Regions from separate parts of the Hydrogenophaga sp. PBL-H3 genome, predicted to be linked through region 1. Evidence: predicted binding sites of a transcription regulator. Region 1 holds the regulator's gene; the other holds the start of a gene.
The links. The regulator sigma-54, encoded in region 1, starts transcription at its own class of promoters, with help from an activator protein. The targets are predictions, from matches to a motif close to TGGCANGNAANCTGCTTT.
Positions count from the first base shown of each region.

Region 2: the regulator sigma-54 is predicted to act here: its motif matches at 4,627-4,644, upstream of F9Z44_RS21450 (PEP-CTERM sorting domain-containing protein).

Region 1 is NZ_CP044972.1:452,861-459,997, forward strand. It holds gene argS (arginine--tRNA ligase) at 1-1,575, shown strand, start outside; gene F9Z44_RS02160 (SPOR domain-containing protein) at 1,590-2,285, shown strand; gene F9Z44_RS02165 (thiol:disulfide interchange protein DsbA/DsbL) at 2,361-3,014, shown strand; gene lptA (lipopolysaccharide transport periplasmic protein LptA) at 3,200-3,835, shown strand; gene lptB (LPS export ABC transporter ATP-binding protein) at 3,841-4,635, shown strand; gene rpoN (RNA polymerase factor sigma-54) at 4,745-6,373, shown strand; gene F9Z44_RS02185 (THUMP domain-containing class I SAM-dependent RNA methyltransferase) at 6,370-7,137, shown strand, end outside.
Region 2 is NZ_CP044973.1:177,287-184,423, reverse strand. It holds gene F9Z44_RS21480 (hypothetical protein) at 1-106, opposite strand, end outside; gene F9Z44_RS21475 (hypothetical protein) at 103-324, opposite strand; gene F9Z44_RS21470 (hypothetical protein) at 336-659, opposite strand; gene F9Z44_RS21465 (hypothetical protein) at 1,193-2,107, opposite strand; gene F9Z44_RS21460 (hypothetical protein) at 2,536-3,510, opposite strand; partial or broken gene F9Z44_RS21455 (arsenic resistance protein) at 3,825-4,409, shown strand; gene F9Z44_RS21450 (PEP-CTERM sorting domain-containing protein) at 4,742-5,341, shown strand; gene F9Z44_RS21445 (hypothetical protein) at 5,505-5,837, shown strand; gene F9Z44_RS21440 (IS91 family transposase) at 6,172-7,137, opposite strand, start outside.

The sequences.
Region 1 (7,137 bases):
GTGGCCGCACACGGCGATTTCGCCAGCACCGCGGCCATGCAGCTGGCCAAACCGCTCAAGCTCAACCCGCGCCAGCTGGCCGACACCTTGCGTGCGGCGCTGCTGGCCCGTCCCGAATACGCGCTGTGGGTGTCCGACATCGACATCGCCGGTCCCGGCTTCATCAACATCCGCCTCAAACCATCGGCCAAGCAGCAGATCGTGCGCGAGGTGCTCGCCTCGGGCGCGCGCTTCGGCATGGCCGAGCCCAACGGCCAGAAGCTGATGGTGGAGTTCGTGTCGGCCAACCCCACCGGCCCGCTGCACGTGGGCCACGGCCGCCAGGCCGCGCTGGGCGACGCCATCTGCAGCCTGTTCCAGACCCAGGGCTGGAGCGTGCACCGCGAGTTCTATTACAACGACGCGGGTGTGCAGATCGCCACGCTGGGCACCTCCACCCACCTGCGCGCGCAAGGCTTCAAGCCTGGTGATCCGCAGTGGCCTGATAACGCCTACAACGGCGCCTACATCGCCGACATCGCGGCCGACTTCCTGGCAAAGAAAACCGTCACAGCCGACGACCGCGCGTTCACCGCCAGCGGCGACATCGACGACCTCGATGGCATGCGCCAGTTTGCGGTGGCCTACCTGCGCCATGAACAGGACCTGGACTTGCAGGCCTTTGCGGTCAAGTTCGACCACTACTACCTGGAGTCCAGCCTGTACACCAGCGGGCGCGTCGAATCCACGGTGCAGAAACTGATCGAGGCCGGCAAGACCTACGAGCAGGACGGCGCGCTGTGGCTCAGGAGCACCGACTACGGCGACGACAAGGACCGCGTGATGCGCAAGTCCGACGGCTCGTTCACCTACTTCGTGCCCGACGTGGCGTACCACATCGCCAAGTGGGAGCGCGGCTTCACCAAGGTGATCAACATCCAGGGCACCGACCACCACGGCACCATTGCCCGGGTGCGCGCCGGCCTGCAGGCGGCCAACGTGGGCATCCCCCAGGGCTACCCCGACTACGTGCTGCACACCATGGTGCGGGTGGTCAGGGGTGGCGAGGAGGTCAAGATCAGCAAGCGCGCCGGCAGCTACGTGACACTGCGCGACCTGATCGAATGGACCAGCAAGGACGCGGTGCGCTTCTTTCTGCTCAGCCGCAAGCCCGACACCGAATACACCTTCGACGTGGACCTCGCGGTGCAGAAGAACAACGACAACCCGGTCTATTACGTGCAGTACGCGCACGCGCGCATCTGCTCGGTGCTGGTCAGCTGGGGTGGTGATGTGAACACCTTGAAAGACGCCGACCTCTCCGCGCTGGACAGTGCGCCCGCCCAGACCCTCATGCTGCTGCTGGCCAAGTACCCCGCCATGCTCAGCGACGCCGCGCGCGACTTCGCACCGCACGACGTGACCTTCTACCTGCGCGAGCTCGCCGCCAGTTACCACAGCTACTACGACGCCGAGCGCATCCTGGTGGACGACCTGGCGGTGAAGAACGCGCGCCTGGCCCTGGTCGCGGCCACCGCACAGGTGCTGCACAATGGTTTGGCTGTGCTGGGCGTGAGTGCCCCGCAGAAAATGTGATGGCAAGACACGCAATGAAAAAGAAACCTGTGCAATCCCGCAGTTCGCTCGGCGGCACCCTGATCGGCCTTGTGGTGGGTCTGCTGGTGGGGCTGGGCATTGCGCTCGCGGTGGCGGTCTACGTCACGCGCGTGCCGATCCCGTTTGTCGACCGCAATGTGTCGCGCAACGCTGGACAGGACGCGCTGGAAGCCGAGCGCAACAAAGGCTGGAACCCCAACAAGGTGCTCAATGGCGATGCCGCCACGGCGCCGACCCCGGCTCCTGCGGCCCCGCCAGCGGCGGCGGTCGCACCCGGGGCTGCTGGCGCCATCGTGGTGCCGCCGGCCGACGGCAAGGGCCTGCCCCCGGTGCCGGCCGCCGGGAGCAAGCCAGCGACCGATCCGCTGGGCGAGCTGGTCCAGTCCAAGCTGGGCACGCCACCGGCGGCCGCGCCCGCCACCGCGGCGGCTGCACCGGCGCCCGGCGCTGACCCATTCACCTACTTCGTGCAGGCCGGCGCGTTTCGCTCGCCCGAAGATGCTGAAGCCCAGCGCGCCAAGCTCGCCATGCTGGGCATCAATGCCGATGTGACCGAGCGCGAACAGTCGGGCCGAACCGTGTACCGCGTGCGCGTGGGCCCGTTCAACCAGAAGGCCATGGCCGACCTCACCCAGGAGCAGCTGCAGGCCAACGGTGTCGAAGCGGCGCTGGTGCGCGTGCAACGCTGAACCACTGCGCAGGCCAGCCGGGAACTTTCAACGCCATGCCCGCCCCAAGCAAGCCTTATCAAGGAGTTTGATTTCATGCAACGTCGCGATTTTTCCCGGTCCTTGCTGGCCGCTGGCACCACCGCCCTGGCCGCCACCGGCGGCCTGACGCTCACGCCCGCGCTGGCCCAGCGCGTGGCGCCCAAGGAAGGCACCGATTTCATCCGCCTGGGCCGCCCGGCGCCCGTGGAGAGTCCGGCCAGCCAGGTCGAGGTGGTCGAGTTCTTTGCCTACAGCTGCATCCATTGCTTCAATTTCGAACCCGCTTTCGACGAGTGGGCCAAAAAGAAACCGGCCAACGTGAACGTGCGGCGCGTGCCGGTGGCCTTCAGCGCCGCTTTTGTGCCCATGCAGCGCCTGTACTTCACGCTCGAAGCCATGAAGCTGGTGGACCGGCTGCACGGCAAGGTGTTTCAGGCGATCCACGTCGACCGCCAGCCGCTCACCACCCAGCCCGCCATCACCGCCTGGATCGACAAGCAGGGCGGGGTGGACATGGCCCGTTTCAACGAGTTCTACAACGGTGCGGCGGTGGGACTGGCGGCCAAGGCCACCCAGCTGCAGGAGGCCTACAACGTCGAAGGCACGCCGTCGCTGGGCGTGGCCGGGCGCTTTTATGTGAATGGTCAGGGCCCCCGCACCCTGGTGGTGGCCGATGCACTGATCGTCGAAGCGGCCCGCAAGGCCTGAGTCGCGTCTTTCAAGGGACAAAGCCCGCTTCGGCGGGCTTTGTCTTTGGCGCGAACGCTCGTGGCGCGACCGGCGCCCGGCATTCCTGAGAGGATGCGAGAAAAGAGTGGGTAAAGCAGTTCTCGGGCCCTTGCAGCCTTCATCCCGTCGTTACAATGAATGCAAGTTTCGTGCCCTAAAACTCCATGCACTCCACCTTGCCCAACCTCTTCTTCCGCCGGTCGTACTGGCCGGGCGCCTGCCTGGTGGTGGGTCTGTTGCTGACCAGCGCAGCACAAGCCGAAAAAGCCGACCGCACCCTGCCACTCAATGCCGAGGCCGATGCCCTGCGCTACGACGACGCGCGCCAGACCAGCATCTTCACGGGCAACGTGGTGATCACCAAGGGCACCATCGTCATCCGGGGCGCCAAGGTCGAGGTGCGCCAGGATGCCCAGGGCCATCAGTTCGGCATCGTCAACGGCAGCCCGGGGTTTTTCCGCCAGAAGCGCGACGGCGTGGACGAATTCATTGAAGGCACGGCCCAGCGCATCGAATACGACAGCCAGGCCGACTCCGTCCGGTTCGTGGGCGATGCGGTGCTCAAGCGCTTCAAGGGCACCCAGCTCAACGACGAAACCACCGGCAGCGTGATCGTCTACAACAACACCACCGACGTCTTCACGGTGGACGGCGGCGTGGCCAGCCGCACCCCCAACAACCCCACCGGCCGCGTGCGCGCCATGCTCACACCCGTGCCCAAGGATGGCACTCCCGCTCCCAAACCGGCGCCGCCAGCCAATCTGCGGCCCAGCAACCAGCTTGGCGAGGGCCAGCAGTGACGGCGATGCCTTCGGCGCAGGCGCTGAGCCCGGGCAAGCGCCCGACGACCGCCCCCGATCTCAGTCGGCTGGAGGCCCAGGGACTGCAAAAGGCCTATGGCAGCCGCAAGGTGGTCAAGGACGTGTCGCTCGCGGTCTTCAAGGGTGAGGTCGTCGGCCTTCTGGGGCCCAACGGCGCGGGCAAGACCACCTCGTTCTACATGCTGGTGGGCCTGCTGCGTTCGGACGCCGGAACGATCCTGCTCGATGGTCAGGCCATCCAGGACCTGCCCATCCACCGCCGCGCGCGCCTGGGCCTGGGCTACCTGCCGCAGGAGGCATCGATCTTTCGCAAGCTCAACGTGGCCGACAACGTGCGCGCCGTGCTGGAACTGCAGCAGGACGAGGCCGGCAAGGCGCTGAGCAAGGCCGCCATCGAGGCCCGCCTCGACGAGTTGCTCAAGGACCTGCACGTGGACCACCTGCGCGACTCGCCCGCGCCTGCCCTGTCGGGCGGTGAGCGCCGCCGGGTCGAGATCGCCCGGGCGCTCGCCACCAATCCGCGCTTCATCCTGCTCGACGAGCCCTTCGCCGGCATCGACCCGATCGCCGTGATCGAGATCCAGCGCATCATCGGTTTCCTCAAGTCGCGCGGCATCGGCGTGCTCATCACCGACCACAACGTGCGCGAGACCTTGGGTATCTGCGACCGCGCCTACATCATCAACGACGGCCACGTGCTCACCAGCGGCACGCCGGCCGAGATCGTTGAAAACGCCGACGTGCGCCGCGTGTACCTCGGCGAACATTTCAGGATGTGATGACCCCCACGCTCGTCACTTCGTGTACTTCGCTGCCCCCCGAGGGGGCTGATTCGCCTTGGGGCGGCCCGGCGGCGAATCGTCTCGCCGTTTGCTCACTGGCGTTTTCATGAAACAAGGCCTGTCACTCAGGGTTTCGCAGCACCTGGCGCTCACGCCCCAGTTGCAGCAATCCATCCGCCTGCTGCAACTCTCCACGCTGGAGATGGCGCAGGAGGTCGAGCAAATGCTCGACGAGAATCCGTTCCTCGAACGCTCCGAAGACCTGGCCGAGCGCGAAGCGTTTGGCCTGGAGCAGACCGACGCGCCGGTGAGCGTGGGCGAGCAGATCGCCGAGGCCGCCCTGCCCGAAGCGCCCGGACCGATGCTCTCCAGCACCGAATCGAGCAGCAGCACGAGCAGCGACAGCAGCGAAGGCGATGCCATCGAAGGCAAGCTCGACGGCGCCACGCCGGTGGAAGAGAGCTGGGAGGGCGACGGCACGGTGGAGATGGCGCCCGACGACAGCGAGTGGGGTGGCGACGCGCCCGCGCGCAACAACAATTCGTCGGGCGACGACGACACCGCGAGCGCTGCCGATCTGGCCCGAGCCCACATCAGCCTGCAGGACCACCTGCATGACCAGGCGCGCTGCCTGCGTCTCTCGGACGAAGACCGCGCCGCGCTGTACTTCCTGATCGAATCGCTCAGCGACGACGGCTACATCGAAGACAGCCTGGCCGAGCTGGCTGCGGCCTGGCAGGCCCTGTCGGGACGTGTGCAAACCGACGACCCCAACGAAGGTCTGGAAGAACGCGAGGCGCTGGAGCAGCGCCTGACCATGGCCCTGCAACTGCTGCAGCACATGGAGCCTTCCGGTGTGGGCGCGCGCAGCCTGGCCGAATGCCTGCGCCTGCAGATCCTGGAACTGCGCAACACGCCCGAGGCGCGCGCGGCCCTGGCCATCTGCGGGCAGTCCATGGAGTTGGTGGCCAAGCGCGATGTGAAGCGCCTGTGCAACCTGTGCGGCCTGGACGATGAAACCGTGCGCGCCGCACTCGGCCTCATTGCGCGGCTGGAACCCAAGCCGGGTCGCCGCTTCCTGGACCTGGAGCGCAACGTGGTCGTGCCCGACGTGCTGGTCACGCGCGCTGGCCGCGGCTTCAAGGTGCTGCTCAACCCCGAGGTGATGCCCCGCCTGCGCGTGCACGATGTGTACGCCAGCGCCATGCGCCAGAACCGCGGTGGACGCGACAACGGCGGCGAGGCCGGCCACGCCGCCATGCAGCAGCGCCTGCAGGAGGCGCGTTGGTTCATCAAGAACATCCAGCAGCGCTTCGACACCATCCTGCGCGTGTCCAGCGCCATCGTGGAACGCCAGCGCAATTTCTTCATGCACGGCGAACTCGCCATGCGCCCGCTGGTGCTGCGTGAGATCGCCGACGAGCTCGGCCTGCACGAATCCACCATCAGCCGCGTGACCACCGCCAAGTACATGGCCACGCCCTTCGGCACCTACGAGCTCAAGTACTTCTTCGGCTCGTCGCTGGGGACCGAGACCGGTGGCAACGCGTCGAGCACGGCCGTGCGCGCGCTGCTCAAGCAGTTCATCGCCGCCGAAGAAGCCGCCAAGCCGCTGTCGGACAACCAGCTCTCCGATCTGCTGCGCGAACAGGGCATCGAATGCGCGCGCCGCACCGTGGCGAAGTACCGCGAGGCGCTGCGAATCGCGCCCGCGAACCTCAGAAAATCGCTTTGAACCAGTTACAAGTTTTCCTGCCCTGCGCCGCCGGCGTTGAGGACATGCTCGCCGCTGAAGTGAAGCGCATCACCGGCGTGGACGCACCGCACAAGGCGCGCGGCGGTGTGGCGCTCAACGCTTCGTGGCGCGACGCCATGCGCCTGAACCTGCACAGCCGCCTCACGCAGCGCGTGCTGGTGCAGCTCTGGCACGGTGGCTACCGCTCTGAACAAGACCTGTACCACGCCGCCAGCGAGGTGGCATGGGAGATCTGGTTCACGCCGGCTCAGACCATCAAGGTCGAGATCACCGCGCAGCACAGCCCGCTGACTTCGCTGAACTTCGCCGCACTCAAGGTGAAAGACGCGATCTGCGACCGCTTCCGCGAGAAGCGCGGCGAGCGCCCCAGCGTCAACACCACCTGGCCCGACGTGCGCATCTACGTGCACCTGACCACCGAGACGGTGAGCCTGTACATCGACACCTCGGGTGAGCCGCTGTTCAAGCGCGGCTGGCGCGAGGACAAGGGCGACGCCCCGCTGAAGGAAACCCTGGCCGCGGCCATGATCGCCGCCACCGGCTGGGACGCCTGCGCCGACCAGCCGCTGGACGACATCGTGCCGCTGTACGACCCCTGCTGCGGCAGCGGCACGGTGGTGATCGAGGCCGCGCAGATCGCGCTCAACATCGCGCCGGGTTTTCTGCGCCGCTTCGCGTTCGAGAAGCTGTTGCCGTTCCAGCCGCATGTGTGGCAACCCATCCTGGACGATGCAGAGCGCCAG
Region 2 (7,137 bases), on a different replicon from region 1:
TGTAGCCGGTGGCCACCAGGATGTAGGCGGCCGGCACCACGGTGGTCATGGCCTTCGCGAACGAGTCCAGTTCCAGAAATCGGGCGAATGGGGTTGAGGGCTTCATGGAGCAGCCTTTTTGATGGACGGAGAGGCCAGCTCGGAGAGCGGCACCTTGCAAACGTGCTTCCATGCGCCGGCGGCAAAAATCTCCTGAACATCGTTGCCGTGCATCAGCACGAATGCCCCGTCATCCACGAAGCAACCGTGATAGCCGGTGAACGCTCGGTGCTCGCCTGACGTGAAGGTCAGCAAGATGGCGTGACTGCCTTCGTCCACGTGCATGAAGGTTGGAGTCATCGTTTGCTGGTCCTGATCGAGAGGGACGATGCGCCGGCGCGCGGCGCGAGATGTGGCGCTCGTAGCAGGTGGGCGAGCAGCCCGGTTCGGTAGACGCCGACGAAGCTGGTGATGGCGAAGCCGATCTGCTGCACGATCAGGCCGTGGTGCCCATTGAGAAGTGCGAAAACAATCGTCAGCCCGTTGGCAAAGAGGTAGATCAGGAAGCCCCAGGGCGAGATGCGCGTGTTCACACACAGCAGGGCTGCGCCGAGCAGACTCACCACCGTGGCGCTCCACTCGAAAACCTCACTCAACAGGGTCGTGTTGATCTCTTGCATGAAGGACAGATGGGTGGGACTTCTTGGCTTCTGGCATCCGTGCTGGATGTCGCCTTTGAATCTAAGGCCCGCCCGCCCGGGTGAGCCCTGGACATCGCACCCAAACGCATGCGTTGGAGCCCTGTTGCATGCCGTCCTTGTGCTCAATGCCCCACTGACCCGAAGCCAGTTGGTCTGCTGCTGGGGAGCGCTCAAGCCTGTGGTTCAGGGGAGATCGCGCATTCTGGTGAGGTTCTCCGGCAGTGCCATGTCTTCGCCGAGACCGCTACGCACGCGCATGCAAGCTGCGCAATCTGTAGCGTCGTCTGTCTCGCTCCAGCTGCTGAACACCCCCCGAGGGGAGCCCCCGCACAAGGCCTTGGCTGTGGCGCCCAAGTGCTTGGGCCAAAGGTGAACCACCATGCCGATGGACACGGGCGGTGCATCGCCGCGCGGAGCGCTGCTCATGCGGGCTGAGACGAGTTGCTGATGCACTTCGCCTTGCTCGGTGGACGTCTCATCCCCCCGGTCAAGGATTGCAAAGCGGTCTGTGCTCATCCAGCGGCGGAGGGGTTGATTTCGGCTAGCTTGGTGCGGGCCACGCGCGCCAGGTGAGTGAGGTCCACACCATGGCGGCGGAAGTAGGCCAGCGCCCATGCGCGCACGCCGGATTCTTTGGCCAGACGCGTGACCAGCGTTTTTTCGCGAGCCACGAGCCTTGCGATGACCTCTGTCTCGTGCAAGTCGAGTATCTGCAGCGCCATCTCCATGAAGGGGTCGCTGGCCATCGGACGAAGGTCTGCGTAGGTGAGCGTGCGGACCAACTGCCCGCTGGCTGGGCCGCTGCCTGTGTGGTCTGCGCCCTTGCGCGCGGCTTCGAAGAAGCATTCCAGCCGGGCGGGGTCACAGGGCACATGCGCTTGAGTGCTGAGCATCCAGCTCAACTTGAGCGCGATCTGCGCGGCTTGCAACGTGCCCAGCGGCTGGCCGTCGACGGTGCAGGAGCTCAAGCCCCCTTCGTTGAGACTGCACACCACCGTGGTGGCCAATCCCTGCCCGTTGTGGTGTGGCACGACGAACGCGAGGTGCACAGCGGCGGCCGTGTCGACAAATGGGTTGGCCGGGCCACAGTAGTTGGCGCGCATCTCGACAACCTGCCGCAGTGAGCTGGACATGAGGTCGTGCAGCCCCTCGGTCCAGTCCATCGCCCGCGTCAGATCAACCTGGTGGATCTCGAACTCTTTGACCCAGGTGGGCACCAGCAGAAAACCCATCACTGGCGCTGGTCGCTCAGTCGTGCGCCGGCCGGGCACTTGGGCATGTAGTTGCGCCAGTCGGCTGAGCAGGTTGCCGTAGATGATCATCTCACGGCGAAGTGAGTGTGGACCGGGGGTGCCGGTGTCAGGTTCGGTGGCGTGGCGCGGGCGCAGGTGCTGGGTGGCCTGCAGGCAGTAGCCCTGAATTGCCATTGGGAAAAGGCTGCTGCCTGGGGCATTCCAACGCGCATTTGGCTCGACATGTGCGCGGCGCGAGAGGCTTTGTTCAATGAACTCAGAAGCTGTCGCGAAAACCGGTGAAGCGTAGCCACCGCTTTCGATCCGCGCTGCGCGCGTGCGCTTGTCAATCTGACCCGTGAGTTCATCGGCCGGTACGTTCGGTTGCGACTGCAGGTTCTTGCCGTGAGGAGATGTCATGCCACTGTGCCTTCAAATGGAAACCTGCAGGCGGCATGCCTTTTGGGAGGCGTGACCTTCTGCACGAAAGCATTCAAAGATAGGTCCCACAAAGCCCCAGCGGTGCGAGCCAAATGACCGAAAACCATGCGTTGGTTTGAGTTACTCACTCCGAGGCATCTGTTCTGTTCGTATTTCTCCGGTCAACGATCACCAAGACTGGGTCAGCGCCAGAAGAATTCGATGCTCCCGGGGCTGCGTGTCTGTCGCTCCATCCACACCTGCAGGCCCGGGTCGCTGGGCGGCTGCGACTGCGTGCCAACCCGTGAGCACATGACGCCGGTGTAGACCACCATCTGGGTTTCGAACAGCCCGACCATGGCCTTGTGCACGTCTGGGTCGGTGTTGGAGCGCTGCAGCGTGAGAGAGTCGTACTGGGCGCTGAGCATGGTGCACAACTCGCTCATTGGGTCTGTGTGTTCCCTTTCCATCGGGCTCAGCGTGTTTCTGCCTGAGGTTTCGATAATCTCGAACTTGGTGGGAGAGGTTCGCGCAATCGCGGTGGCATACACAGCCTGGAGATGAACTTCGGTGCGAACGTCAACGACGCATTGGTGGCCACGGGCATAGCACAGGTGGGCGAACGCCGCCGCAGCTTGCGCCGCCTTGGTCCCGGGAAACTGCTGCTGCCACAGGCCGTTGCTGTGGATCGTTGTCAGCCACTCACCACGGTCATTGCACGAGATCACCACATGCAGGTTGAGCTCGGCGGCCGATCCTTGCAGCACTGGGAGGGCAATGTGCACATCGCGGTAGCCCTTCGCTTCGATCAGGGGCAGTGTTTGCTGCAGCGCGATCTCATGCTCCAGCAGGCGGACGATGTCAAACCGCTTGAGCACCTCATCCATGTTGATGATCTTCACGCAGTAGTCCCCCAGCCAGTAGGGGGTGATCATCACGGCCGTGAATTCGGGCTTGAGCAGGGTTTTGGGATCGAGCGAGCCATCGGTGTGGATGGCGCCTTCCAGGCACTGCTGAATGAAGTTAAGCCGCATGGTGCGCCGGCGGCGTGAGAGGGCAATGCCCAGGGGACTGTAGAGCGCGCTGGCGTGCTTGAGCCCCTTGGCCTTGAAGTGGCTCACGCCGCAGGCCGTTGGCAATATGTGCAGTTCGGACTCGCTGTTCGTGCAGGACCGCATCACGGTGATCAAGGCCTGCGCAATCTCGCTTTCATCTTTTGTGCGGTGTGAGTTGCGTATTTCGGTCGCTGCTGGACACTCAGTTCGGCTACTTGTGGACAGCGGGAGCGTTAGGACCTGGACAGCCGGATCGGCTCTCTTGGACACGCGCAATTTGATGCAGCTAGGCGTCGATCCTGCGGCTCCCAGTTGCGATGTAGGTTGGCCAGGCGGGTGCGAGGCCGGCTAGACTTCTGCAATCGGCCATCAGGAGTCGTTCGGGTCGGGCGGCTCTGTACAGCCGCGGCCGCCGCAACAGCGCGGCCAGCTGCTGCATGCTGCATGAACCCCAGCGAGCTCATAACCAGGTGCGTCGTCCCTTCGCGCTAGGGCGTCTTGAGCTTGAGCTCCACCTGACCGGCGGCGTTGAGCTGCACCCGTCGTCGGAGAGCGCCGGCCGCGTGAGACCCGTACAGGCGCTCGGGCAGATGGAGATCGCGCAGGTCAACCTGCTGATCTGAGTGGTGATCATCCCGGTGCTGATAAAGGTGGACTTCGGCGACCTTCATGGGGTGCGCCGCCACTGGCGCGGCATCGGGGTCAAGCTGTTCGTCAACTGGGCCGTCAAGCCCATCTCGATGGCGCTGCTGGGCTGGCTCTTCGTGCGCCACCTGCTGGCGCACCAACTCGACAGCCGTGTCGCCGGCCTGATCCTGCTGGCCGCCGCGCACTGCACGGCGATGGTCTTCCTCTGGAGCCGGCCGACGAACGCGGATCCACTCTTCACGCCCAGCCAGGTGGCGCTGAACGACACGATCATGGTGCTCGCCTTCGCGCCGATCGTCGAGCTGCTGCTCGGCCTGTCGTCGGGCGCCGTGGTCGGCGTGCAGATCGAGGTGCCGGTGATGCTGCTGGTGGTGCGCGTGGTCAACCGCTTCCGGGGCTGGTACTAGGCCGGGGCCATGGCAACGGCCGTGAAGCGACGTTCGGTCCGCGGCGTCTGAACCGGCCGCGTCGGGACAACGGGTCCCGACGCGGCCCGGCGATGTAAATAAATGTGTCGACTTTTCTTACAGATCGTCAGTCACGCCGAAGAAATCCCTGTTAAGTCATTGTTATTGTTGATGTTATTTGGATCGGCACAAATTGTGCTTTGTTGATCCAAGGTGACCGTGCACGGGCCGCAAGTGTGGCAGTGTCGCTCGCCCGGTATCGGCTTCAGATTCAATTCATTACCGGAAAGGTTCACTCCGTGTCGAAGACATTATTGAAGATTGGCTTGTCCTGCGCGCTGGCACTGGGCGGTGCCGCCCAGGCCGATGTCGTGTACCAGATCCAGAACGGCAAGTTGCAAAGTGCTACCGGCTTGATCATCAACAGCGAACAGTACCGCGTGACGTTCGGAAACTCATGCGCGTCGATGTTTGCCGGCTGCGATCAAAGCCTGTTCGACTTCACGACGTCGGCCGACGCGATGGTCGCGATGAATGCCGTGTTCGCCCAGGTGCTCGTCGACAATGTGGTGGTGGACGGCACCACCTACAACTTCGACACCCGGCCCGAACTGGTCAACAGCTGCGACCGGGGCGGCTTTTGCGAGATGTGGATCCCCTATCTGGATGCGGGCAATGGCAACGCCACATCGGCCTGGTTCGTGAATACGTCCAGCATCGACTATCTGGGGAGCGCAAATTACACGGTCTTCAAGGCGTACGGCGACTCCCAAGACTACATGGCGTTCATGGACTTCGAGAAGGTTGTCGTCAACGGCGTGCCCGAACCGGGATCGCTTGCGCTGTTGGGCATCGCCCTGGCGGGGCTGGGTCTCGCTCGGAAGCGCGCCGCGGGCTGATCTGCGGGCGGCGCTTTCGAGCCTGATGGGGGCCCAAACGAGCGGGCCCGTGCATCACGGTCCACCCGGAAGGCGGGGCGCAGGTTGCGGCCAGAGTATGGCTGAAGTACCGTCCATTCCCGTGCCACCGGGTGTCCGGACTGATCTCGAGCGTCGCGACCTGATGCACAACGCCCCCTGCATGGCCGGCGCCTGGGCCGCCGCCGGCACGCTGCCGGCCGTGGCTGGCACGCCGCGCAGCTTCGCGCCCTCGCTGCTGATGGACGACCGCGGCGACCCGCTCCAGGCGGAGACGCTGCAGCCCGGCGAGGCCTGGCTGTTCAACTACCCCGTTCGACGCCTCGCCGGCCGGGATCGCGCCGCAGGGCAGCATCGTCGCGTTCTCGGCGATCTGCAGTTACTAACCAGTGTACCCGACGGAGATGAGCAGCTTCATCGGGCTGCGCAAGGGCGTGGGCATCCGACAGTTGTCACTCCAGGGGCTGCTTACGTTTAGGTTTGTTCGACACCTGCCCGCGAGCCTCACACACCACGATGCGCCAGGATGAAGGGCGGGTGTTGAACAAGCCTCGAGGGAGGAAACCGCGGCGAACGCGACGGTGCCCGCTCACGCTATGGCGATTGCATGCGTGCGGTGGCGCGGTGATGGTGCTTTTGGATGGCGCGCTGCCTCCCAACGACCGGGCTCATACGGGCAAGGAGGCGCAACGTCGTCATCGACGAGGCCTTTTGCGAGCGCGGACGTGAGCGTGTGGAGCGCCGAACACGAGCTGACCGTGCCGACGTTTGAAGCGTCAACAAACATGAGTTGCCGAGGCAGCGAGGAACGTTCATGGCGGCGCCTGAAGAGGTGGCGCACGGATCGTCTCGCCGCGCGTGAAGGTCAGCACGATGGTCATCGCGTGGCCGCAGTGCGGGCAGACGAAGGTGGGGCGCACGGTGTCCTGCGGATCGTCGCAGGGTGGCGGAACCTGTGGATCCTGCAGAGGCACTTGCAGCAGCGGGCGTGCGAGGGCCAGGCAGGCTGCTCGGTTGCAGTTGGCCAGCAGCCCGTAGTGGCGGATGCGGTGGAAGCCACCAGGCAGCACGTGCAACAGAAAGCGGCGCATGAACTCGCCGGTATCGAGCGTCATCGTCTTGTGGCGTGTCTTGCCTTGGACTCGGCCCTTGTCACGGTAGTCCTTCCACCGGAAGGTCACGCCGCGCTCATCAAGTGCCACGAGTCGGCTGTTGGAGATGGCCACCCGGTGCGTGTAGCGCGACAGGTACGCCAGCACCGCCTGGGGTCCGGCGAACGGGCGCTTGGCGTAGACCACCCACTCGCATTGGCGCAGCGGTGCCAGCCAGCGGGCGAACGCGGCAGCGTCCGCCAGCGTTGCGTGTTCACCAAAGAACTGCAGCCGGGCATCCCGGTGTGCCTGTTGCAGCGCTTCGAGGAAACGCCGGCGGAACAACCGGGAGAGCACGCGCACCGGCAGGAAGAACCCGCGCCGGCAGGCGATCCAGTGTTCGCCGTCGCTCGCCAAGCCGCCACCGGGGACGATGCCGTGCACGTGCGGGTGGTGTGTGAGCGCCGAGCCCCAGGTGTGCAGCACCAGCGTCACACCCAGTCGAGCGCCCAGGTGCTTCGGATCACCTCCGATGGTCAAAAGAGTCTCAGCGGCGATGTCGAACAGCAAGCCATAGACCACCGCCTTGTTGCAGTACGCGATCTCGGCGATGGGTGCTGGCAACGTGAAGACCACGTGGAAGTACTCCACCGGCAACAGGTCGGCGTTGCGCGCCTGCAGCCAACG